Regions from separate parts of the Streptacidiphilus sp. MAP12-16 genome, predicted to be linked through region 1. Evidence: riboswitches for the same ligand, from Rfam matches in the RefSeq annotation. Region 1 holds a riboswitch; each other region holds the start of a gene.
What was found. A riboswitch is a leader RNA that binds a small molecule or an ion and turns the genes downstream of it on or off. The one in region 1 is predicted to bind cyclic di-AMP.
Positions count from the first base shown of each region.

Region 2: linked by a shared signal. The riboswitch ahead of ABIA33_RS01090 (transglycosylase family protein) and the one ahead of ABIA33_RS25770 (C40 family peptidase) in region 1 are both predicted to bind cyclic di-AMP.
Region 3: linked by a shared signal. The riboswitch ahead of ABIA33_RS33845 (hypothetical protein) and the one ahead of ABIA33_RS25770 (C40 family peptidase) in region 1 are both predicted to bind cyclic di-AMP.

Region 1 is NZ_JBGCBY010000021.1:72,554-79,988, reverse strand. It holds gene bioB (biotin synthase BioB) at 1-1,049, opposite strand, end outside; gene ABIA33_RS25790 (hypothetical protein) at 1,237-2,157, shown strand; gene ABIA33_RS25785 (hypothetical protein) at 2,243-2,443, shown strand; gene ABIA33_RS25780 (8-amino-7-oxononanoate synthase) at 2,440-3,609, shown strand; gene ABIA33_RS25775 (Gfo/Idh/MocA family protein) at 3,724-4,716, shown strand; gene ABIA33_RS25770 (C40 family peptidase) at 4,795-5,283, opposite strand; cyclic di-AMP (ydaO/yuaA leader) riboswitch at 5,286-5,436, opposite strand; gene ABIA33_RS25765 (urease subunit gamma) at 6,111-6,413, shown strand; gene ABIA33_RS25760 (urease subunit beta) at 6,449-6,760, shown strand; gene ABIA33_RS25755 (urease subunit alpha) at 6,753-7,435, shown strand, end outside.
Region 2 is NZ_JBGCBY010000001.1:240,143-247,577, reverse strand. It holds gene ABIA33_RS01095 (chemotaxis protein) at 1-169, opposite strand, end outside; gene ABIA33_RS01090 (transglycosylase family protein) at 500-1,765, opposite strand; cyclic di-AMP (ydaO/yuaA leader) riboswitch at 1,750-1,903, opposite strand; gene ABIA33_RS01085 (D-alanyl-D-alanine carboxypeptidase) at 2,139-3,530, opposite strand; gene ABIA33_RS01080 (GPP34 family phosphoprotein) at 4,851-5,573, shown strand; gene ABIA33_RS01075 (helix-turn-helix domain-containing protein) at 5,764-6,624, shown strand; gene ABIA33_RS01070 (DUF397 domain-containing protein) at 6,830-7,042, shown strand; gene ABIA33_RS01065 (hypothetical protein) at 7,128-7,435, opposite strand, start outside.
Region 3 is NZ_JBGCBY010000037.1:62,021-69,455, forward strand. It holds gene ABIA33_RS33815 (serine/threonine-protein kinase) at 1-544, shown strand, start outside; gene ABIA33_RS33820 (TetR/AcrR family transcriptional regulator) at 521-1,126, opposite strand; gene ABIA33_RS33825 (nuclear transport factor 2 family protein) at 1,214-1,630, shown strand; gene ABIA33_RS33830 (hypothetical protein) at 1,661-1,855, shown strand; gene ABIA33_RS33835 (MarR family winged helix-turn-helix transcriptional regulator) at 1,989-2,495, opposite strand; gene ABIA33_RS33840 (FMN-dependent NADH-azoreductase) at 2,600-3,253, shown strand; cyclic di-AMP (ydaO/yuaA leader) riboswitch at 3,485-3,658, shown strand; gene ABIA33_RS33845 (hypothetical protein) at 3,662-4,870, shown strand; gene ABIA33_RS33850 (PaaX family transcriptional regulator C-terminal domain-containing protein) at 4,954-5,793, opposite strand; gene ABIA33_RS33855 (Asp/Glu racemase) at 5,868-6,608, opposite strand; gene ABIA33_RS33860 (fumarylacetoacetate hydrolase family protein) at 6,711-7,435, opposite strand, start outside.

The DNA of each region.
Region 1 (7,435 bases):
CGGCTGGCCTGCTCGTCCGGCTGCCGCACCGAGGCGGTGTCGGCCGCGCGGTCACCGTGCAGGGTCTTCTCGTCGGTGCCCTCGACCACGAACCCGGCGTCCGCGATCATGTCCAGGTCGGTCTGCCCGGCCTGGCCCTCGCTGGTCAGGTAGTCGCCCAGGAAGATCGAGTTGACCAGGTGCAGCGCCAGCGGTTGCAGGCTGCGCAGGTGGACCTCGCGCCCGCCGGCCAGCCGGACCTCGACGTCCGGGCAGACGAAGCGGACCATCGCCAGGATCCGCAGGCAGCGCTGCGGGGTGAGGTTCCACTCCTTCGCCAACGGGGTGCCCTCGAACGGGATCAGGAAGTTCACCGGCACCGAGTCGGGGTTGAGCGCGCGCAGCGCGAAGACCACGTCGACCAGGTCGGCGTCGCTCTCCCCCATGCCCGCGATCAGCCCGGAGCAGGCCGACATGCCGGCGGCCTGCGCCTGCTGCACCGTGTCCACGCGGTCCGCGTAGTCATGGGTGGAGCAGATGTCGCCGTACGTGTCCTCGGAGGTGTTCAGGTTGTGGTTGTAGGCGTGGACGCCGGCGTCGCGCAGCCGCGTCGCCTGGCCGTCGGAGAGCAGGCCGAGGCAGGCGCAGATCTCCACGTCCTCGTTGTCGGCCTTGATCGCCGAGATGGTGTCGGCGACCCGCTCCACGTCCCGGTCGGTCGGGCCGCGCCCACTCGCCACCAGGCAGACCCGCTTGGCGCCACCGGCCACGCCCGCCTTCGCGGCGGCGGCGGCCTGGTCCGGCTTCAGCCAGGTGTACTTGAGGATCTCAGCCTTGGATCCGAGCCGCTGCGAGCAGTAGGAGCAGTCCTCGGGGCACAGCCCGCTCTTCAGATTGACCAGGTAGTTGAGCTTCACCCGGCGGCCGAACCACTGGCGGCGGACGCGGCCGGCGGCGGCGACCACGTCGAGCAGGTCCTCGTCGGAAGAGGAAAGGACGGCGAGGGCCTCCTCACGGGTGGGGAGTTCGCGGCGCAAGCCCTTGGCGACGAGGGAGTCGAGCAGATCCATGGTGGTGATCCTGCCGGTCAGGGCGGGTCGGCCGCCACTGCCGAACCTGCCAGAAGATCTGCCCGCGTGGTTGCCCGGTTGTCACAGAACTTCCAAATCGACCCTCCGGCGACGTTCGATTCCTCACACGACTGCTCACAGGAGACCCCTGGCCAGGCACACATATCGAACCCATACACTCATCCGCATGACCACGACGGGGGAGCAGCACGACATCCCTGCCGACCGGGTACGCCGCCGTGCGCCCCGAACACTCGCGCTGGTGGGACTGCTCGCCACTGCGGCGGCCGGGGCGACCTGGGCCGAGGTCCACTTCGCGGGCCGGATACACGCCGAACAGCAGGCGGCCGTCGACGGTGTCTCGCAGGACAGCGCCGGGCTGCAGAGCGGCAGCACCACCGCGGGGAGCGGCGGCGCCGACCAGACGACCCTCGACGTCGTCCTTCCGCGCACCGTCGGCTTTCCCGCGACCCTGACCAGTCCTGAGGGCTATCGGGGCACCCGCTACAACGCGTTCCGAAGCGGCGGCGACTGCGCCAACGCCTTCGCCCCGCAGGCTCCGGCGACGGTGACCGGCGGCTGCAGCGGCTATCTGACGGCCGACTACGTACGCATGGACGACCACGCGGTGTACTCCTCCGTCACGGTGCTGTACTACGCGGACGCTGCGACGGCGGCGCGGGTCGCCGGCGCGCTGAACCCGGCCGGGACGGCCCTGGCCGATCTGCAGTTCCAGCAGCCGGCCGGCGGACTTCCGGCGACCGTGTCCCACGCGAGCCCGTCCGCGTCCGTGACGCCGTCACTGACCGTTCAGCGGGGGACGCCGGGGACCGCGCAGACCTCGGTCCCGAGCGGCTCGCCCACGACGTCGCCGTCGCCGTCGAGCAGTCCGACGGCCGCGCAGCCGACGTCGCAGGACCCGGACAGTGCGGCGACGGAGATCCATGTCGCCGCGATCGGCAGGACGGTGGCCATCGTGCAGTCGGCCTTCGCCGACGGCCGTCCCGCAACGGCGGAGCTCGACACCCCTACCTGGTTCCTCTCCTATACCGTGGCCTCCGCGCTCGCCTGGCAGACGGACCAGTCCAAGGCGACGCCGACCCCGTAGGCCGGACACCTCAGGTCGGACACCTCAGGCCGGACACCTCAGGTCGGACCCCTGCGGCCAGACCCGTCAGGTCCTGCACCCTAGGATGGCCGCTGTGGAGCCCGAACCGTACTGCGACGCCGCTCAGCCCCCCGCCGAGCGGCGAAGTCCGGCCGCGCCCGGCGCCCCGGTCGCCGACTGCGTGCTCTGCGGCGAGCCGACCGACTATCCGGCCGACACGCCGGGAGCACCGCTGTGTCCGGTGTGCGAGTGGCAGCAGGCCCAGCGAGGAGCGTGTTCGGGTTGACCGGGATCGACAAGACAGCGCAGCTCACCTCCCCGTTCGACTGGTTGGACGACGCCGCCGAGCGGCGCCGCAGTGCCGGCCTGGTCCGCACCCTGCGCCCCCGCGCCGCGGACGAGCAGCTTCTCGACCTGGCCGGCAACGACTACCTGGGCCTGGTGCGCCACCCCCGGGTCACCGGCGCCGCCGCCGACGCGGCCCTGCGCTGGGGCGGCGGCTCGACCGGCTCCCGCCTGGTCACCGGCAGCACCGCGCTGCACGCCGAGCTGGAGGCCGAACTCGCCGCCTTCTGCGGTGCGGAGGCCGCGCTTGTCTTCTCCTCCGGCTACACCGCCAACCTCGCCGCCGTCACCGCGCTCACCGACGACGACACTGTGATCGTCTCCGACGCGCTGAACCACGCCTCGCTGATCGACGGTTGCCGGCTCTCCCGCGCCCGCGTCGCCCGGGCGGCCCACCGCTCGCCGGACGCCGTCCGGGCCGAGCTGGCCGTACGGTCCGAGCGCCGGGCACTGGTGGTCAGCGACTCCGTCTTCTCGGTGGACGGGGACGCCGCCCCGCTCGCCGAGCACGCCGCCGCCTGCCGCTCGCACGGCGCCGCGCTGCTCGTGGACGACGCACATGGACTGGGCGTGCTCGGCGAGGGCGGTGCCGGTGCACTCGCCGCAGCCGGCCTCGCCGGTGCGCCCGACGTGGTCGCCACCGTGACGCTGTCCAAGTCCCTGGGCTCGCAGGGCGGAGCGGTCCTCGGCCCGCGGCGGGTGATCGAGCACCTGGTGCAGTCGGCCCGCACCTTCATCTTCGACACGGGACTGGCGCCCGCCGCGGTCGGCGCTGCGCTCGGCGCCCTGCGGCTGATCCGCGAGGAACCGGAGCGCGCGGAACGCGCCCGCCATGTGGCGCGGGAGTTCTCGACCCGCCTCGCCGCGAGCGGCCTCGACGTGTCGGTACCGGACGCCGCCGTGGTGTCGGTACGGGTGCCCGCTCCGGAGACGGCGCTGGCCTGGGCCACCGCCTGCCGGGAGCAGGGCCTTCTGGTCGGCTGCTTCCGCCCGCCGTCCGTCCCCGACCGCTGGTCCCGGCTGCGGCTGACGGCCCGCGCGGACCTGACGGAGGACCAGATCGGCCACGCCGTGGAAGTGATCGTCAGGACCGACCCGCGGCGCTAAGACCGGTCGGTCTGACCGGTCGGTCTGAAACGCCGCGAGCGCGGATGAGGGCATGGCTAGGCCTTCGGTGGACACCGCTGGACGGCGGCGGTGCCGGCGCGGTGGGATGACCTCATGACTCAGAAGATCCGTTGGGGCATCCTCGCCACCGGCAGCATCGCCGCCGACTTCACCCAGGACCTGCAACTGCTGCCGGACGCCGAGATCGTCGCCGTCGGCTCGCGCACCGAGGCGTCCGCCCGTGCCTTCGCGGACCGCTTCGGCATCCCCCGCGCCCACGGCAGCTGGGCGGCGCTCGCGGCCGACGACGACGTCGACATCGTCTACGTCGCCACCCCGCACCACGCGCACCGCGAGGCGGCGGCGCTCTGTCTGGAGGCCGGGCGCGCCGTCCTGTGCGAGAAGCCGTTCACCCTCAATGCCGCCGATTCCAGGGAGCTGACGGAGCTCGCCCGCAGCCGCGGCCTGTTCCTGATGGAGGCCATGTGGATGCGCTGCAACCCGGCGATCCGCAAGCTGGTCGAGCTCGTGGCGGACGGGGCCGTCGGCGAGGTCGGCACCGTCCAGGCCGACTTCGGCCTCGCCGGTCCGTTCGACCCGGCGCACCGGCTGCGCGACCCGAAGCTGGGCGGGGGAGCGCTGCTCGACCTGGGCGTCTACCCGGTCTCCCTGGCCCACCTGCTGCTGGGCCGCCCTGAGAGTGTGTCGGCCTGGGCGAAGCTCACCCCCGAGGGCGTGGACGCCAACACCGGCCTGCTGCTCGGCTACGAGTCCGGCGCGCTGGCCACGCTCAGCTGCGGCCTCGTCGCGGCCACGCCCGTGCGCGCCGTCGTCAGCGGCCCGCTCGGGCGGATCGAACTCTCCGCGCCGTTCTTCTGTCCCGACCGCATCTCGCTCTACCGGGGCGAGGGCGAGTCGGTGGAACCGGAGGTGTTCGAGCTGCCCCGCACCGGCGTCGGCCTGGCACACGAGGCCGAGGAGGCCATGCGCTGCCTGCGCGCAGGACTCCTGGAGAGCCCCTTGGTGTCCTGGCAGGACACCCTGGAGGTCATGGAGATCCTCGACGCCGCCCGGGCGCAGACCGGAGTTCGCTACCCGGGCGAGTGACGTCGGCAGCCCTCCGCCGCAGAGCGTCAGCCGGCCGGGTGCAGGCGTCAGGGGGGCAGGCGTCAGGGGGGGCAGGCGTCAGCCGATCCGCCCGAACCAGACCGAACCGGTCCAGATCCGCTCCAGCTTGACGTACGAGCCGGAGTGCGGGGCGTGCCAGATCCGGTTGTACCCGGCATAGATCCCGACGTGGTAGACGTAGCTGCCCGAGTGGAAGAACACCAGGTCACCGGGGCGCAGACTGGCCCTGGAGATGTGCCGGACGCTGTTGTACTGGGCTTGCGCGGTGCGTGGCAGATTCTTGCCGGCGTGCTTGAACGAGTAGTACGTCAGGCCCGAGCAGTCGAACCGGTTGGGGCCTGCGGCGCCGTAGCTGTAGGGGTCGCCGTGTTTTGATGCCGCGATGCTCAGGGCCTTGGCCTCGATCGTCGCGGCATCGGCGGGGCTGTTCGCCAGCAGGGTGCTGCCGGCCACGGCGGCCAGCGTGAGCGCTGAGGTGACCCCGGCCCGCCAGCGGCGGCTGTTCAGGTTCCGCTTCGGGGCATGGGTGATCGCGGACGCAGTCATGCGCTTCCTTCCGGAACCGCCTACGAAAGGTCTCCCTGTCGGGTTCGGGCTCCGAAAGCTGCCCGGCCACGTGGTGGCTTCACCCCAAGGGACGGTCCGGCCGTCCCGCCTTGATTGGGTCTCCCGCTCTCGCCTGTCAGGTGTGTTGTGCACCTGGCGTCCGACCGGTGGCGAGACTCGGCGTCCGGCCGGACCGCCCCGCCTGGGTGGCGGGGACTTTCTGTTCGGCCGTCAGTATTGCCACGTTCTTATGGGATCTTCACGTCGCGACGGCCTTTTGTGACTCTTGTCACCTCGGGTTTCGGGATCGGATTCCGGTTGTTTCCAAGGGTGTTGATAAATTTCACACGGATCTCGGGAATATGGCCTGACCTGCGATGACGCCTCGTCAGACGCTGATAGGGAGTCAAATCTTCCGCCTATTAGGGGCGTTCGCCGATCACTCGTCGAGGTGATCTCCCAGGAGTTCCCGTGATCTCCCGGTGATCTTCCTGGTGATCTCCGGTGAGTATCGGAGTCCGGTATTCCGCCGGCTCGTCGATCATTCGCCCGAGCGCCCGATGGCACCGCTCCGCTGCCGGTGGCGCGAGGCGGATCCGGCTCGTGCCTCTGACCTTCCGAGCCGCCGGTCCGCTAACGTGTCGGCACACGATCCACCCCGCCGGGCGCGGATCGGACGTGGTGGCGGCGGGCAGTGCGGCCCGTGTGCGACGCCGACCACGGCCGGTACCCCCGCCGCGTCCCGACGGCCTCCCGCGGCACGACGGCGTGCCCGCGTCCCCTCCCCCCAAGCAGCCTGCATGGGACGCCCCCAGAGGTGATCGCCGATGAGACTCTCCCCGCACGAGCAGGAACGCCTGCTCATCCATGTGGCCGCAGACGTCGCCAGGGCCCGGCGCGAACGCGGACTGCGCCTCAACCACCCGGAGGCGGTTGCGATACTCACCGTCCACGTCCTGGAGGGCGCGCGCGACGGCAGGACCGTCGCCGAGCTGATGGAGTCCGGGCGCAAGGTGCTGTCCCGCGCCGACGTCATGGAGGGGATCCCGGAGATGATCCACGACGTCCAGGTCGAGGCGACCTTCCCCGACGGCACCAAGCTCGTCACCGTCCACGAGCCGATCGCATGACCGCCGCGCCGACGGCTCCCGGTGTCGTCCCCGGGATCATCCCTGGAGAGGTGCTGCTCGCGGACGGAGAGGTCGGGCTCAACCTCGGCCGCCCCGTGACCACCCTTGCCGTGGTCAACACCGCCGACCGCCCGATCCAGGTGGGCTCGCACTACCACTTCGCCGAGGCCAACCCCGGTCTGGACTTCGACCGGGCCGCCGCCCACGGCCGGCGCCTCAACATCCCGGCCGGGACCGCGGTCCGCTTCGAACCCGGCATCCCCGCCGAGGTCGAGCTCGTGCCGCTGGGCGGACGCCGCGAGGTGCTGGGCCTGCGCGGCGAGACGAAGGGAAGCCTCGATGACTGACGCCCGCGACGCCCGCGACTCCCGTGACGGCCGCGACTCCCGCGAGCCCGCACTCTCACTGACCCGCCGCCGCTACGCCGACCTCTACGGCCCGACCACCGGCGACCGCATCCGCCTCGCCGACACCGACCTGCTCATCGAGATCGAGCAGGACCTCAGCGCCGGCGGCGACGAGGCCGTGTTCGGCGGCGGCAAGGTCATCCGCGAGTCCATGGGCCAGTCCCGCGCCTCCCGCGCCGAGGGCACTCCGGACACGGTGATCACCGGCGTGGTCGTGCTCGACCACTGGGGCATCGTCAAGGCCGACCTCGGCATCCGCGACGGGCGGATCACCGCCCTCGGCAAGGCGGGCAACCCGGAGACCATGGACGGGGTCCACCCCGACCTGGTCTTCGGCCCCGAGACCGAGGTGATCTCCGGCAACGGGAAGATCCTCACCGCCGGGGCCGTCGACGCCCATGTCCACCTGATCTGCCCGCAGATCTTCGAGGAGGCCCTCGCCTCCGGCGTCACCACCCTCCTCGGCGGCGGCACCGGACCCGCCGAGGGCAGCAAGGCCACGACCATCACCCCCGGCGGCTGGCACCTGGCCCGGATGTTCGCGGCGGCCGAGCAGTACCCCGTCAACTTCGGCCTGCTGGGCAAGGGCAACACCGTCAACGCCGAGTCCATGCG
Region 2 (7,435 bases), on a different contig from region 1:
CGGCCGCGATGCGCTTCTTCGCCTCGGCCAGCAGGTTGCGCAGCCGGATCGGGTCCTGTGCGTTGTCGGGTTCGCGGCGGTGCGTGGCCATCAGCAGTGACACGGCCGGGTAGCGCCGGGGACGCCGAAGGTCTTCCAACACGGCCGGCGTCAGTTCGATGGTGTGCAATGGTGCGCCCTCTCCTGTGGTCTGGCTCGGCGTGAACCGGGGTGAACGCCTCCCCGCGAAGCGGACCGGGCGCCTGCTCCAGGAAACCAGCGCCGCACACCGGCCGCGACTCGGCCGGGCGCGCGAAACGGGCGGGAAGCGAATACCGCGAACTGGTTCATATCGAACCACGGCCGACCCGCGATGCCCGGCAAGGAGGCGCGAGGCGCGCTTGCGAGACGTCGCTCCGCGTCAGCGGCGGCGGCCCAGCCGACAGCATCGTGCCCCTGCGGCTGACGGTTCGTCGGCTGCAGGGGCACGATGCCGGGCGGTGAGGCAGGAGAGCTGCGATCAGCTGATGCGGCCGGCGAAGTCCGGCGCCCAGTTGCTGATGGTGTCGGTCTTGACACCGGCGCCCGGGTTGGCGGCCTCGACGTACTCGCCGCCGCCGACGTAGACGGCGACGTGGTATGCACCGGCAGCGGTGCCGTCATTGGACCAGAACAGCAGGTCACCGGGCTGAAGCGAGCTCAGCGAGACGCGGGTGCTGGCGGAGGCCTGCTCCTGGCTGGTGCGCGGGATGGAGATCCCGGCCTGGGCCAGGGCGGCCTGCGCCAGACCCGAGCAGTCCCAGCTGGACGGGCCGGTGCCGCCGTAGGCGTAGGCGTCGCCGACGTGCGCCTTCACGAAAGCGACCGCGGCGGCCATGTTGCCGCTGACGGTGCTGCTGGTCGTGGCGGCGGAGACGGCCTGGGTGGCCTGCGTGACCGCCGAGCCGGAGCCGGAAGCCGAGTGGGAGGCGGCAGCGGAGGCGGCGTCGGAACCGGACTCGGCGTCAGTGCTGGCGGTGGTGCTGGAGCTCGTGCTGGAGCCGGCGTCCGAGCTGGTGGAGGACTTGGACGCGACGCCGCCGCCGAGGGAGAGACGCTGACCGGGGTAGATCACGTTCGGGCCCGCGGTCAGCGTGGACTTGTTGAGGGCGTAGAGGCGCTGCCAGCCACCGGAGACGTGCTCCTTGCCGGCGATGGTGGAGAGCCAGTCGCCGGAGACCACGGTGTAGTTGCCGGCGGTGGTGCCGGCGGACGGGGTGGTGGTCGAAGAGGTGGACGCGGAGTGGGTGGAAGGAGTGGTGGCGCCGGAGGACGCGGACGCCGAGGAGGACGAGGAGGTCGTGGACGACGACGAGGTGTTGACGGAGGCGGGTGCGCCGCCCTGGCTCAGGCCGGCCTGCGGGCCGCAGACGGGCCAGGCGGTCGGGCCCTGCGAGGCGAGGACCTTCTCCGCGACGGCGATCTGCTGGTCCTTGGTGGCCTGGTCGGCCGAGGACGCGTACTGAGTGCCGCCGTACGCGGCCCAGGTGGAGGCGGAGAACTGGAGCCCGCCGTAGTAGCCGTTACCGGTGTTGATCGACCAGTTGCCGGTGCTCTCGCACTGGGCGACCGCGTCCCAGGTCGAGACGGAGGCGGCAGAGGCGGTGGTCGCGCTGACCAGGGGGATGGCGAGGCCGACGCCGGTCAGGCCGGCCGAGGCGATAAGGCGCTGGGTGGTGTTGCGGCGGGCCTTCGGGGCACGACGGCGCCCGGTGCTGGACAGCATGAAGAAGAGTTCCTCTCCCACGCCTACGAGGTGAGCTGTCGGATTCGGGCTGGAGTTGCCCGGCCGTGCGCTGCACGGCTTCACCCCTAGCCGCGATCGCGTGATCGCGGCGACTTACCTGGGTCCCCCGCTCCTGCCGTGGTGCGGTGTGTCGGGTCTCGACGCCTCCGGTGGCAGGACTCGGCGTTCCGGAGGTGTCTGTTCCGCATAAGTGCGGACGCCTCGCACGCTAGGCAGGCGGCCGTTGAAACCACAATGGTTTGTGATGCCCGTCACCGCCGGTGGTCCCACCTGGTGCCGTTATGTGGGCATTTGAATGGATCACCGCACCCGCACGAACGGCAGTGACCCGGTGCACAGGTGCACCGGGTCACTGGGAGAAGGAGGGAAGCGGCTACCCGAGTCGGGTCAGCCTGGCTCCGAGGGAGGGCTGGGACAGCTCGCGCTGGAGCGTGACCGGGATCTTCTGGGCGTTCTGCCCGGATCCCACCTCCAGCATGCCGACCGTCGTGCCCGCCGTGCCGGTGTGCGGAACCCCGCCGTCGGCGGCAACCAGCGTGACGTTCACCAACAGCCCGCTCCAGCCGACGACCGTCACGTCCTTGGAGGCCACGACCGGGGTCCTGCCGCCGAGCCCGTCGTCCACGTAGCCGACCACGTCGCCCTTCTTCGCGACGGTGTGCGCCTGCAGCGTGCCCTCGGCACTGACGACGACCTTCTGACTGTTGATCAGCACCGAGGGCAGCCAGCCGCCGGTGCTCTTCGAGGCAGGCTGGCTCAGCACCACGCCCACGATGGTCTGCGTGGTGCCACCGATCTGCTGCTGCGCCGCCCACATCAGGCAACCGAGGGCCGCGCTGCTGGAGCCGGTCTTGATGCCGATGACGCCGTTCTTGCCCAGCAGATTGTTGTTGTTGTACGTCAACGCGTTCCCGGGCGGAGTGAACGAGGGGGTGCTGACGATCTCCCGGAAGACCGGGTCCTGCATCACCGTTCCGGCCAGCTTGAGCTGGTCGTTCGCGGTGCTCCTGGTGGTTCCGTCGAGGCCGCTGGGGTCGGTGTAGGTCGACTTGGACATCCCCAGCGCCGTCGCCTCGGCCTGCATCTTCGTCACGAACGCGGCGTCAGAGCCCGCGTCCCAGCGGCCGAGCAGGCGGGCGATGTTGTTCGCCGAGGGGATCAGCAGCATCTGCAGGGCCTGGTACTCGCTGATCTGCTCACCCTCGGTGACCTTCATCACGGACTCGCCGCCGGCCAGGCCGGTGGTGTACTCCTGCGCGGCCTGGTGGTCGACGGTGATCGTCGGCCCGGGCTCACCCGTGCTCAGCGGGTGGTCCTTGAGGACGAGATGAGCGGTCATCACCTTGGTCACGCTGGCGATCGGCACCGGGTTGTCCGAGCCGCTGTGCCCGAGGGTGCCGAGACCGGGGACCTCGGCGGTCGCCTGCCCGCTGGCGGGCCAGGCAAGGGCCGGGGTGGAGCCGGTGAAGGCGTAGGTCGAGTCGGCGGTCAGCCGGAGGTTGACCTTCGGCAGCGGGCGCAGCACCTGGACCACGGCCAGGATCGCCAGGACGAGGCACAGCAGGCCGCCCCACAGACTGATCCGCTTGATCGCGCGGCGGAGCGGGGAGGCCGGACGGCTGCTGAGGGTGGCCAGGATCTCCAGTGCCTCGGAGGTCGTCTCGGGGGAGGGCGAGGCGTCCCACGATTGGATCGCGGCGGGAGTTGGCCGGTGCTCGGCGGGGGAGACTGCGGTGTCGGGGAGGGGCGGGGCGACCTGCGACATGGGCCGGGTCTGCTCGGCCGCAGCGGCGATCGCCGCTGCGCTCGCCCCTTCGCCGTACGCCCGCGCGCCTGCCGGGTGCGAGCCGCGCGGGGCGTGCGGGGCGCGCTCCGCGGGCGGTGCAGCCGAGGGCGGCGCGGAGGCCGGGGCCGAAGGCGACGCGGAGGTCGGAGCCGAGGCCAGCGCTGGGGTCGGCGGGGAGGTCGGGGCTGGGGTCGGCGCGGAGGCCGGGGCTGGGGTCTGCGGGGAGGTCGGGGCTGGGGTTGCGACCGACGTCGGGGCCGAGGTCAGGGTCGGAGTCGGGCCTGGGGCCGAAGTCGTGGTCGTGGTCGAGGGCGAGGCTGGGATCGGAGTCGAGGTCGGGGTTGGGGCCGAGGTCGAAGCCGGGGTGGGAGCCGCCGCTGAGGCCGGGGTTGGGGCCGAGGTCGAAGCCGGGGTGGGAGCCGCCGCTGAGGCCGGGGATGGGGCCGAAGCCGGAGACAAGGTCGACTCCGTCGGCGCGGTCGGAGTCGGTTCCGAGGTTGGGGTCGGAGCCAAGGTCGAAGCCGGGGTTGAGATTGAAGCCGAGGCAGGAGCCGACGTCGGGGCTGGGGCGGGGGGCGGAGGGGTGTCGGTGGGTGGGGTGCCGGGATCGGCGGCGACCGCTTCTTCCTGCTCCTCTACCTCTGCCTCTGCCTCTGCGTCTGCCTCTGCGTATACCTCTACCTCCTGCTCTGCCCGCGGCGCCTGGCCGTCCGCGTCGGGCTCGACATGCTCCCGGGCGCCGTCGTCCGGGGGAGCGGACTGGCGGAGCGTGCGGGTGGGCTCGTCCAGAGCAACGCGCAGTGCCGTCGTGGGCGAGTCGACGCGCACCTCGTGGCTGGTGGGTTCGGCGACGCGGTCATCCGCGCCCGCGCCGGGGGCAGGCGAGACGCGCACGCTCTCCCGGGGGTCCCGCCTGGCGGCGGCTCCGGCCTCGGCGTCGGCCTCGGCCGTGCCGGACCGAGCGAGCCAGGTTTCGGGCTTCGCCGCCCGACTCCCGCCCGCTTCGCCGTTCCGCTCCACCCTGTCGGGGGACTCGCCCACGTAACCCAACCTCCTCGCACGCCCGAAGAAGCGCCCGGAACCGGACGCCCCTCCTTCAAGTTTCTTTCACAACCACGACAACGCTGGCTCGCAGCGGCTCTCACCGGCGATTCCTTTGTCGTACCAGCCACTCCACTGGCAGACGTGAGGCTCGCCGGGACGGTTCCCGAGATCACGGTGTCGTGTCACTCTCGAGGCACTCTCGACAGCAGGGTGTGAGAGGCGTCACTCTGTCTTCATCCACGCGGGGAGGCTTGGATGGGCAAGAGCCGCAGAACAATTCCCGAGGAACTGTTGTTGCTCGCGCTGGACCCGCAGACCGGGACCACCGCGCAACCGCAGACCCTTGACCTCGGACTGGCCGGGGCACAGCTCGTCGAGCTGGCCATGGCTGGAAGAATAGTCCCGGACGGGGACCGGATCGCCGTGGTGAATCCACGACCGACCGGCGACCCGACACTGGACCACGCGCTCGAACTGCTGCGCAGACGTGGCAGTGCGGTGCGTGCCGTGCACTGGATCGGCGGGCCCCGCCTGGGGCTGCGCCAGACGTACCTGGCGCACCTGGAGCGGTGCGACATGGTGCGGGCAGTGCCCGGACAGGTGTGCGGGGTACTGCCGACGACGCGGTACCAGGCGTCCGACGACTGCACGAACAGCGCGATCAAGGAACGGCTGGACACGGCCATCCGGACCGGAGTACCCCCGGACCCCCGGACCGCCGCGCTGGCAGCCCTGGCCCACGCCGTGGGTCTTGGGAAGCATCTCTACCCGGGTAACGAGGGTCGCTCCTCGAGGTCACGCCTCCGGGACCTGATCCGGTACGACCCGCTTGGCGGGATGGTCGCGCACGCCGTCATGGACGTGCAGAACGGTCTTCCCGCGCCCCAGGTCCGGGGTACCGCCCCCGGACGGCCGGTTGCCCGGCCGACCGGACGCCCTTCCGCACTACCGGGGATGGTGCGTGCCGCCGCGCGCTGACCCCTCCTGATCCGCCGACCGCCGTCCCTTGCCGCGACCACCCTCGCGGCGGGGGGCGGCGGTCGGCGTTTGCGCGCGCGCCCTGATCCCAGCGGATTGGCCCACATGAGGACCCCTCACGGTGGCATCCTGCTGGAGAGAAGGGATTCCAACCAATCCCGTTGCCGCCAAGACGAGAGCCGGAGGACCTGTGTCGTCCGCCAGCATCAATCCCACCGTCCGCCGTCGCAGGCTCGGCGCGGAGCTACGCAGGCTGCGCGAGCAGAAGGGTCTCACCGCTGAGGACGTGGCCCAGCAACTGCTGGTCTCCCAGTCGAAGATCAGCCGGCTGGAGAACGGCCGACGCAGCATCAGCCAGCGCGACGTCCGCGACCTCTGCGAGGTCTACGGCGTCACTGACGAGTCCATGGTCGACGGCCTGATGACGATGGCTCGGGAATCCCGCCAGCGCGGCTGGTGGCACGCCTTCGGAGACGTCCCCTACAGCGTCTACATCGGCCTGGAGGCCGAAGCGATCGCGGTACGGAACTACGAGTCGCTCTTTGTGCCGGGGCTGCTGCAGACGCGTGAATACGCCCACGCCGTCGTGGCCGGCATCCAACCCGAGGCGACACCCGAGCAGATCGACAAGCGAACCGACATCCGCATGGTCCGGCAGGATCTGATCAAGGACCCGGACAGCCCGTTGCGGCTGTGGGCTGTCATCGACGAGGCGGCGCTCCACCGCGAGGTGGGCAGCCCGGCGACGATGCGGGAGCAGTTGGAGCACCTGATCGAGCGAAGCTTCCAACCCCACATCACCGTCCAGGTCCTCCCCTACAGCGTCGGCGCACACCCCGGGATGAGCGGAACGTTCTCCATCCTCGAGTTCCAGGACGCACTCGATGCCAACGTCGTGTACCTCGAAGGGGTGACGAGCGATCTGTACCTGGAGAAGGAAACTGACGTTCGGCTCTACTCGATGATGTACGAGCACCTTCGTGCCCAGGCGCTGAATCCTGACCACACGCGCGACCTGATCGACAAGATCGCCAAGTCGTTCACGAGGTGACCGCGCGGAGGATACAGCCGCAGTACTCCAATCTCGACCGAATCAGGCAGAGTTCCCCCCAGCTGGGGGGCCCTTACGCTCGCTCCTTTGCCGACTGCACGCTTCCGGGGGCACAGTAGCCACAAGTCGAGAGAACCCACGACGCGGCACAGCGCATCCTGTGTCGGCTGACGGGGACGAGCACTGAGTCTGGAGCAGGAATCTCATGAACCAGAGCAACCCCAACGACGCCAACAGCCTCAACTGGCGCAAGTCCTCCTACTCGGGGAACGGTCAGTGTGTGGAGGTCGCGGCCCCGCACACCGGCGTGGCGGTACGCGACTCGAAGGACCCCATGGGGCCTTCGCTGGCCTTCACCAGCGAGGCGTGGGCGGCCTTCATCAAGGAAGTGAGCAGCGACTCCTTCGACGGGCGCTGACGACCTGGGGAGCAGGTCGCAGGCCCCTGAGGCCCCCTCGTCCGAATCCTGAGTGGATGGGAGGGGGTCTCTCGCTGACTCTCCCTCACCTCAACTGGTCCACGTACACGTCCGTGCCCGGCAGCGTCGGGACGAAGGGCGCCACGAGTTCCACCCGCGCGCCCGGGACCGCCTCCGCCACCTGCGCGTCGAGGCCGGTGAAGGCGTCCCAGCAGGCGCGGGGGTCCTGCTGCAGGAACCAGAGCAGGGTGATCCTGGTGTCGGTGCCGTCCACGGGCTTCACGTAGGACATCTTGTCGACCGGCAGCGGTAGCGGCCGGAACAGCACGCACATCGCGGCCGGGCCGCCGCTGCGGAGCTTGCCGGGCAGGCCGCGTTCCAGCAGCCAGTCGA
Region 3 (7,435 bases), on a different contig from region 1:
CTCCGCGCGGCCGACCACGGCCGCCCCGTCCTCTTCTGCGTCCCCTTCTGCGCCGCCGTCCGTGTCGCCGTCAGGTGGCACCGCCGCGCCGCCCGTCGTTCCCGACGGCTTCAGCCTCCAGCGGGACCCGGCGGGATTCTCCCTGGCCGTTCCGACGGGCTGGGCGCGCAGCACCGACTCGGCGGGGCGGGTCTTCTACCTCTCGCCCGACGGCGCCTTCCGGATCGGTATCCACCCGACCCCACCGACCGTCGGCGCGCTCGCCGGGCTCCAGGCCCAGGACACGGCCGGGCCGCGCACCAATCCCGGCTACCGGAACGGCAGTGTGCAGGCCACCGTCTTCCACGGGACCACGGACGCCGCCCTGTGGCAGTGGACCTGGAACGGCTACCCCGGTGACGGCTTCGGCGCGCGCCAGGTCCAGGACCTCTGCTGGACCGAAACGGGCCGCAGTTACGACTTCTGGGTCTCCGCGCCGGTGAAGCAGCTCAACGAGGCCGACCACTACTTCCAGATCGTGTCATCGACCTTCCGGGCCGGTTGAGCCGGACGCTCCCGACCGCGCCGCCTCGATCAGGACGCGCGCTGCATCCCGGGCCTGGCCTGCGGGTTCGGTTGATCCGCTGATCGCCGAGCTGGTCATCGCGCCCTCGGCGAGCAGGGTGAGCTGGCCCGCCAGCGCGGCAGGCAGGCCCGCCGCAGAGACCAGGTCCGCGAGGTACCGCCGGAAGGCGGCCTTGTGGTCGCGGACGGCTTCGGCGACGGCAGCCGAGGTGGCACCGAGCTCACCGAAGGCGTTGACGAACGCGCAACCGCGGAAGTCGGGTTCGCCGAACCAGAGGTGCAGCCAGTCGAAGACGGCCAGGACGCGGTCCTGCGGCGACTCGCAGGCGTCGACGTACCGGGCGAGCCTGTCCAGCCAGCGGGCGTCACGGCGGCGCAGGTACGCCTCGACGAGATCGCCCTTGGACGGGAAGAGCTGGTACAGGCGCTTGAGCGAGACCCCCGAGGCCGCGCGGACCTCGTCCATGCCGACGCTCTGCACGCCCCGGGCGTAGAACAACGACTCGGCTGCGTCGAGCACCCGCGTCAGAGGGGCCCCGGCCTGGGCGGTCTCCACATTCATCACTGCCGTCCTTGCGAGAGAACCAACGTTCTCCTAGAGTAGCCGACAGTGCGGAGAACGAACGTTCTCCGTCGGAAGGAGCCCGCTATGACCGTCCGACCGCCCGTCCCCCCGTTCACCGAGGAGACCGCACGACTCAAGGTCCAGGCCGCGGAGGACGCCTGGAACAGCCGCGACCCGGAGCGCGTGGCCCTCGCCTACACCGAGGACTCGGAGTGGCGGAACCGCGACCGGTTCGTCAACGGCCGCGCGGAGATCGTCGCCTTTCTGCGCGACAAGTGGCAGCGCGAGCTGGGCTACCGGCTGCGCAAGGAGCTCTGGGCGTACACCGGCAACCGGATCGCGGTCCGCTTCGAGTACGAGTGGCACAACGCCGAAGGCCAGTGGTGGCGCAGCTACGGCAACGAGAACTGGGAGTTCGACCCGAACGGCCTGATGTCCCGCCGCTTCGCCAGCATCAACGACATCCCGATCACCGAAGCGGACCGCCGCCTCGCAGGTTGAGATCGACCCGCCACCAGGCAGACTGACCCCATGAGCGACAGACGACCCAGCGCGAGCGACATGGCGGAACTCGTCAGCCGGTACACCCGCCCCCAGGGACTGGGCGCGGGCGAACAAGCGCGGCTCAACGCCGCACTGCGCCTGCGGCGGCTTCGACAGCAGGACCCGAAGCGCTGGGCGCAACTCATGCGCGCGGTACGGCCGGAGCCGCCGGACGAGACGTGAACGGGAACATCGCCGGGCACGCCGGGGCACGCGGCGGCGGAGCGGGCGCGCCGCCGCGGCAACAACGCAGCGCGCACCACCGATTGGCGTGATTCTTGCGGCCGCCTCCGGACTCGATCTACGGCGGCAGCTCTCAGCAGGTGTTGATTTCGGCCACGACCTGGCAGGCGTTGGCCGGACCGCCCGCGCCCGCGATGTAGTGCGAGGCCAGGGCCTGAAGCATGGCCCGCAGTTGGGCCTGCTGGTCGGGGGCGAGCGGCGCGAGTACGGCGGCTTCGGCGTCCTGGATCGCGCGCTGGGCCGCGGCCAGTTGCCGGACTCCGGCGTCGGTGGCGCGGATCAGGCGGCTGCGGCGGTCCGCCGGGTCCGCGATCCGTTCGACCAGGCCCGCCTTCGCGAGATCGTCCACGAGGTAGACCATCACCGTCCGGTCGACGCCCAACTGGCGGGCGAGCTCCGCCTGGTTGCGCGCGCTGTTGTTCGCCGCGCCGGAGAGCGCCTCGAATCCGCGGTGGCCGTGCGGGATCTCGGCGACGGCCTGCCCCATGGCAGAGCTGTACGCGCGGAAGCACTGTGCCAGCAGCCACCCGAGGCTGTCCTCGAGCCCTGCCGGCAGGAGGGCTGGTTCGTTGGCGGTCACGGGGCCCAGCCTAGTGCAAGCTTTGCTTGACATATAGTCTGCGTTGCAGACAGTCTTGTCGACAGACAAGCTGTGTTACCACCTATCTATCTGCGAGGCCCCCCATGGCGCACCTGCTCCACATCGACTCCTCCGCACTCGCGGCCGGCTCCGTTTCCAAGGACATCGCCACCACGTACCGCAAGGCATGGCAGGACGCACACCCGGACGGCACTGTCACCCACCGCGACCTCGGCCTGGCCCCCGTTCCGCCCCTGCTCGAAGCCGGCATCACGGCCGGATTCGTGCCTGCCGAATCCCACACGCCGGAGCAGGCGGCGGCCTTCGCCGTCCGCCAGCAACTGGTCGACGAGGTCGTCGAGGCCGATGCCTACCTGCTGAGCGTGCCCATGTACAACTGGGGCATCCCGGCCACCTTCAAGACCTGGCTGGACCAGATCATCGTGCACGGCCAGACGATCGCCTTCGGCGACAACCCGCCGCTGGGCGGCCGTCCCGCCACCGTGATCCTCAGCTACGGTGGCGGCTACGACCCGGGCACCCCGCGCGACGGCTGGGACGCGGTCCAGCCGTACCTGGAGACCGTCCTGGTCAAGGCGCTCGGCCTGGACGTCACCTTCATCAAGGCCCAGCTCACCCTCGCCGGCAGCAACCCGGCGATGGCCGACCTCATCCCCCTGGCCGAGCAGCAGCGCGAGGCGGCCCACACCGCGGCGGCGGTGCGGGCCCGCAGCGTCGCGGCCGCACTCACCGCCTGACCCGCGCCCGACCGCTCCGACCTGCCCGGACGGTACCGGGCCCGCCCTGCCCCGCCAGCGGATTTCCCGCTCGGCGGGGCAGCGCCACGCCAGGGCACCGTCGGCGTTTCCCCCCGCACTGTGAGTCGGGGCACATTTCATTGTCCGATTCACATAAGTATGTCTAGCCTGCAGTCTCCGCCGTGGGCGGACCTGCCGCCGGGACGCCGAATCCTGTCCACTCGCCGGCGGGAAAACCGAGCACCGAATCGGACAGGAGCGGGGGAACCAGGTCAGTTGCCGTGCCACGCGCACGCCCGGACGGGCGTGCCGGTTTCGGCTCGGGGTGAAGCCGCTTCCCCGGGCGGCCGGGCTTCCTCAGGCCCGAACCCGACAGCTCACCTCGCAGGCGTCACGAGGAAACCTGCCATGAGCTTTTGGACCACCCCTGCGCGCTTCGGCGCGATAGCCGGCGCTGCCGCGCTGGCCACCGTCCCCCTGGCCGGCACGGCGCACGCCTCCGTCAGGGTCACCCAGGACCGGATCACCCCCAGCTCCATGACCGCCGGTTCCGCCACCACGGCGAGCCTCAGGGTCCACTCCAGCTCCTGCTTCACCGCGCGGACGCTGGGCGTGGGCATCCGCGACGCGGTCGGCAACAACCTGGACTTCCCCGGCTCGGCGTCCAACGTCCGGATCTGCCCGGGCGGAGTCTCGATCACCACCGGCAGCCGCACCCTGCCGACCGGCAGCTACACCCAGTTCGGCTTCTGGCAGGACACCGCGGGCAGCTGGCACAACCTCTCCTCCCGCACGCTGACGGTCTCGGCCGCCTCCGCGTCGGCACCGGCGACCGCGCCGACGACGCCGCCCACGAGCGCCCCGACCAGCGCCCCCACCAGCACCCCCACGACCGCGCCCAGCACGCCGGCGGCCGCCCCGGCCTCGCCGCTTCCGGGCAAGTCGCTGACCTGGTCGGACGAGTTCAACAGCCCCATCGCCTGGGGCTCCCGCTGGGTCGGCACCACGAGCACCGCGTTCCAGTACGGCAACCACAACCCGAACGACAACAAGCTCGACTGGCTCAGCGAGAGCGCCGTGAGCGTCGCGAACGGCGTCGCCACCTTCACTGCCACGCCGTCCTCGAACACGCTGGAGAACGGCAAGCAGGCCTGGACCACCGGCCAGCTCACCACCGAGGGCTCGACCGAGGGCTTCCAGGTCAGGACGGGCGACTACGCCGAGACGCGGGTCAAGCTGCCGTCCGGTACCGGCGCCTGGCCGGCCCTGTGGACGTGGAAGAACGGCAACGGCGAGGTCGACTCCTTCGAGTACCACCCCGACAACCCCAACCTGCTGGAGCTGACCAACCACGTCAACGCCGCCCACGACTACTACACCAACAGCGGCGCCATCAGCCCGAACTCCTGGGTGACCATCGGCACCTACTACGGCGCCAACTCGGTCGACTGGTACGTCAACGGCACCAAGGTCTACTCGGACGGCGTGGGCGTCGGCGCCAACTGGTCGGCCTACCTGAACCTCAGCCTGTCGGTCAGCGCCGGGCAGTACCACCCCTCCCCCACCAGTTCGGCACCTATCACCTTCGCGGCCGACTACGTGCGCGTCTACCGCTGAGCCGTCCCGCTCGGGAAGCTCTCGCCCGGCGCATGTCCGAAGGCGCGGCACCTGCATCGTGAGCAGGTGCCGCGCCTTCGGCCTCAGGTCCCCGGGACCTGCTGCTCCAGGCCGGTCACCTTCCGGACGTGCAGCAGGCTCGGTTCGGCGAGCAGCACGTGCAGGCGTTGGAAGACCCTGCGGGCCTCCACTGCGTTCCAGTCGTCGGGGAGCAGCTCGGCCGGTAGTCCGGGGTCGAGGTAGGGCAGGCGGCGCCACTGGGTGAGCATCGGCGTGTAGCAGCCGAAGGCTTCCGTGGGGTCGATCTCGGGCTGGTACTCGAATCGCTCGGCGACGGGCGCGTAGGTGTCGGTGAACGACGCGTACTGCGCCTCGATGGCCGGGAAGTCCCACCAGCCCTCCACTGCGGTGCGCAGGTCGCTGAAGGCGGCGTACTCGGCGGTGAAGAGGTGCACGTAGTCGCTCAGCCCGAGGCGTTCCAGCGCGCTTCGGGCATCGTCGAGCAGCCGGGCGGGCGCCAGCCACACTCCTGGCGCGGTGTTGCCGAAACCCAGCCAGGTGAGCCGGGTGCGCAACTGGTAGCGGTGGGGGCGCGCGGACTCGGGCACCGAGAACACCGCCATCACCCACCCGTCGGCCAGGTCGGCGGGCTCCAGGTTGCCGAAGATGCGCCGGTCGCCCTCGTCGAACACGGCGTGCACGGCGGGGCTGAGCCGGTATCCCGTCGCTCCCTGCCGTTCGGGTTCGAGGATGCCCCGCTTCTTCAGCCGGGAGATCGCCGACCGCACGGCCGTGCTGTCCACGTCGAGCTCGGCCATCAGCACGATCAGGTCGGCGATGGAGATCCAGCCGCCGAGACGGCGGGCGAACGCCCCGTACACCGTGTTGATCAGGGAGCTGGGCCGGGTCGTGCTTTCCGACATGATCGCCTTCCGTCGAGTGCGGTGGCGATCCTACCGAGCCGTAGGGCCACGTCGCGGCCCGAGGCGCTGCGGTGTCATCCGGCGGCCGCCGGAGCCGGTGCGAGCGAGCTGTCCGCGTAAGCGCCGGAGAGCAGGTGTCCGGCGCCGGGGGCGATCGCGGGCAGGTCGAGGGCCCGGAGCAGTTGGTGGGCGGTGCAGACCGCAGCGGAGACGACGGGCCTGCCCAGCAACTGCTCGGCCTCCTCGATGGCTCCCAGCGACGGCATCTGGACGCAGGCGGACAGCACGACGGCGTCGGCGTCCTGGTGTTCCAGCGCCCGGGCGATGCCCGGCAGCAGAGCGGGGTCGTGCGCGGCGACATCGAGGTTGTCAGGGATCTCCAGGGCCGCGTAGTCGAGCACGGTGATGCCCTCGTGGGTCAGGTAGTCCACGACGGTCCTGGTGAGCGGGCGCAGGTAGGGGGCGACCAGCGCGATCTTCTTGGCGCCGATCGTGTGCAGGCCGTGCACCAGGGCTCCGGCGCTGGTGACGACGGGGGCCGGGGCGCCGTTCTCGACGGTGCGATCGTGCAGGCGCTGCTCGGAGACGCGGTGGTAGCCCCGTCCCATGCTCATGATGGCGACCAGGCAGGCGTAGCCGAGCACGTCGACGTGGGCGTCGGAGAGTTCCACGGCGCACCGGTCGGAGTCGGCGTCCATGGCCTTCAGCTGCTCGGGGGTGACCCGGGTCATCCGCATGCGGCTGGAGTGGAACGTGAAGCGCTCGGGCGCGATGGTCTCGCGGGCCCGCAGGATGGCGGGCACCTCGGTTTCCATGGTGACGTTCGAGCTCGGCACGATCTGGCCGATGCGGTAGGTGCGGGGCGACACGGCAGGGCACTCCTGTTCCTGGGGGGTGGGACGTGCGGTCGGCGGGCGTCAGCGGGCGTCGACCACGGGGTTGCTCAGCGTGCCGATGATCTCGATCGTGGCCTCGACGGTGTCGCCTGGCGTGAGGAACTCCGGGGGCACCATGCCCGCGCCGACGCCCGATGGTGAGCCGGTGGAGATGACGTCGCCGGGCTCCAGGGTCATCCCTGACGAGATGTCAGCGATCAGGCGGGCGATGGAGAAGAGCATGTGGCGGGTGTTCGACTTCTGCTTGACGACTCCGTTGACCCGTAGCGACAGGTCCAGCGCCATCGGCTCAGGCACGTCGTCCGCGGTGACGACGGCCGGGCCGAAGGGGGCGTAGGAGTCCTGGCCCTTGGAGAAGAACCACTGGCCGGAGCGGCGCTGGTCGCGGGCGCTGATGTCGTTCATGATGCTGTAGCCGAAGACGTGGTCCCAGGCGTCCTGTTCGGCCACCCGGTGCGCGGTCCGGCCGATGACGACCGCGAGTTCGCACTCCCAGTCCAGTTGCTCGGTCAGGTCGGCGTTGTGCAGGATCGGCTGGCCCGGGCCGGTGACCGCGGTGGCGGGCTTGCCGAACAAGACTGGGCGGTCCGGCAGTTCCTTGGCCGTGTCCAGGCTGCGGCTGGACTCCTCGACGTGCTCGACGTAGTTGAGTCCCACTCCGACGATCTTGCCCGGGCGCAGGGGTGCGCGCAGGGTGACGTCGCCGATCCGGTGGACGGCTTCGGCCGGCCAGCCGGACGGGTCGG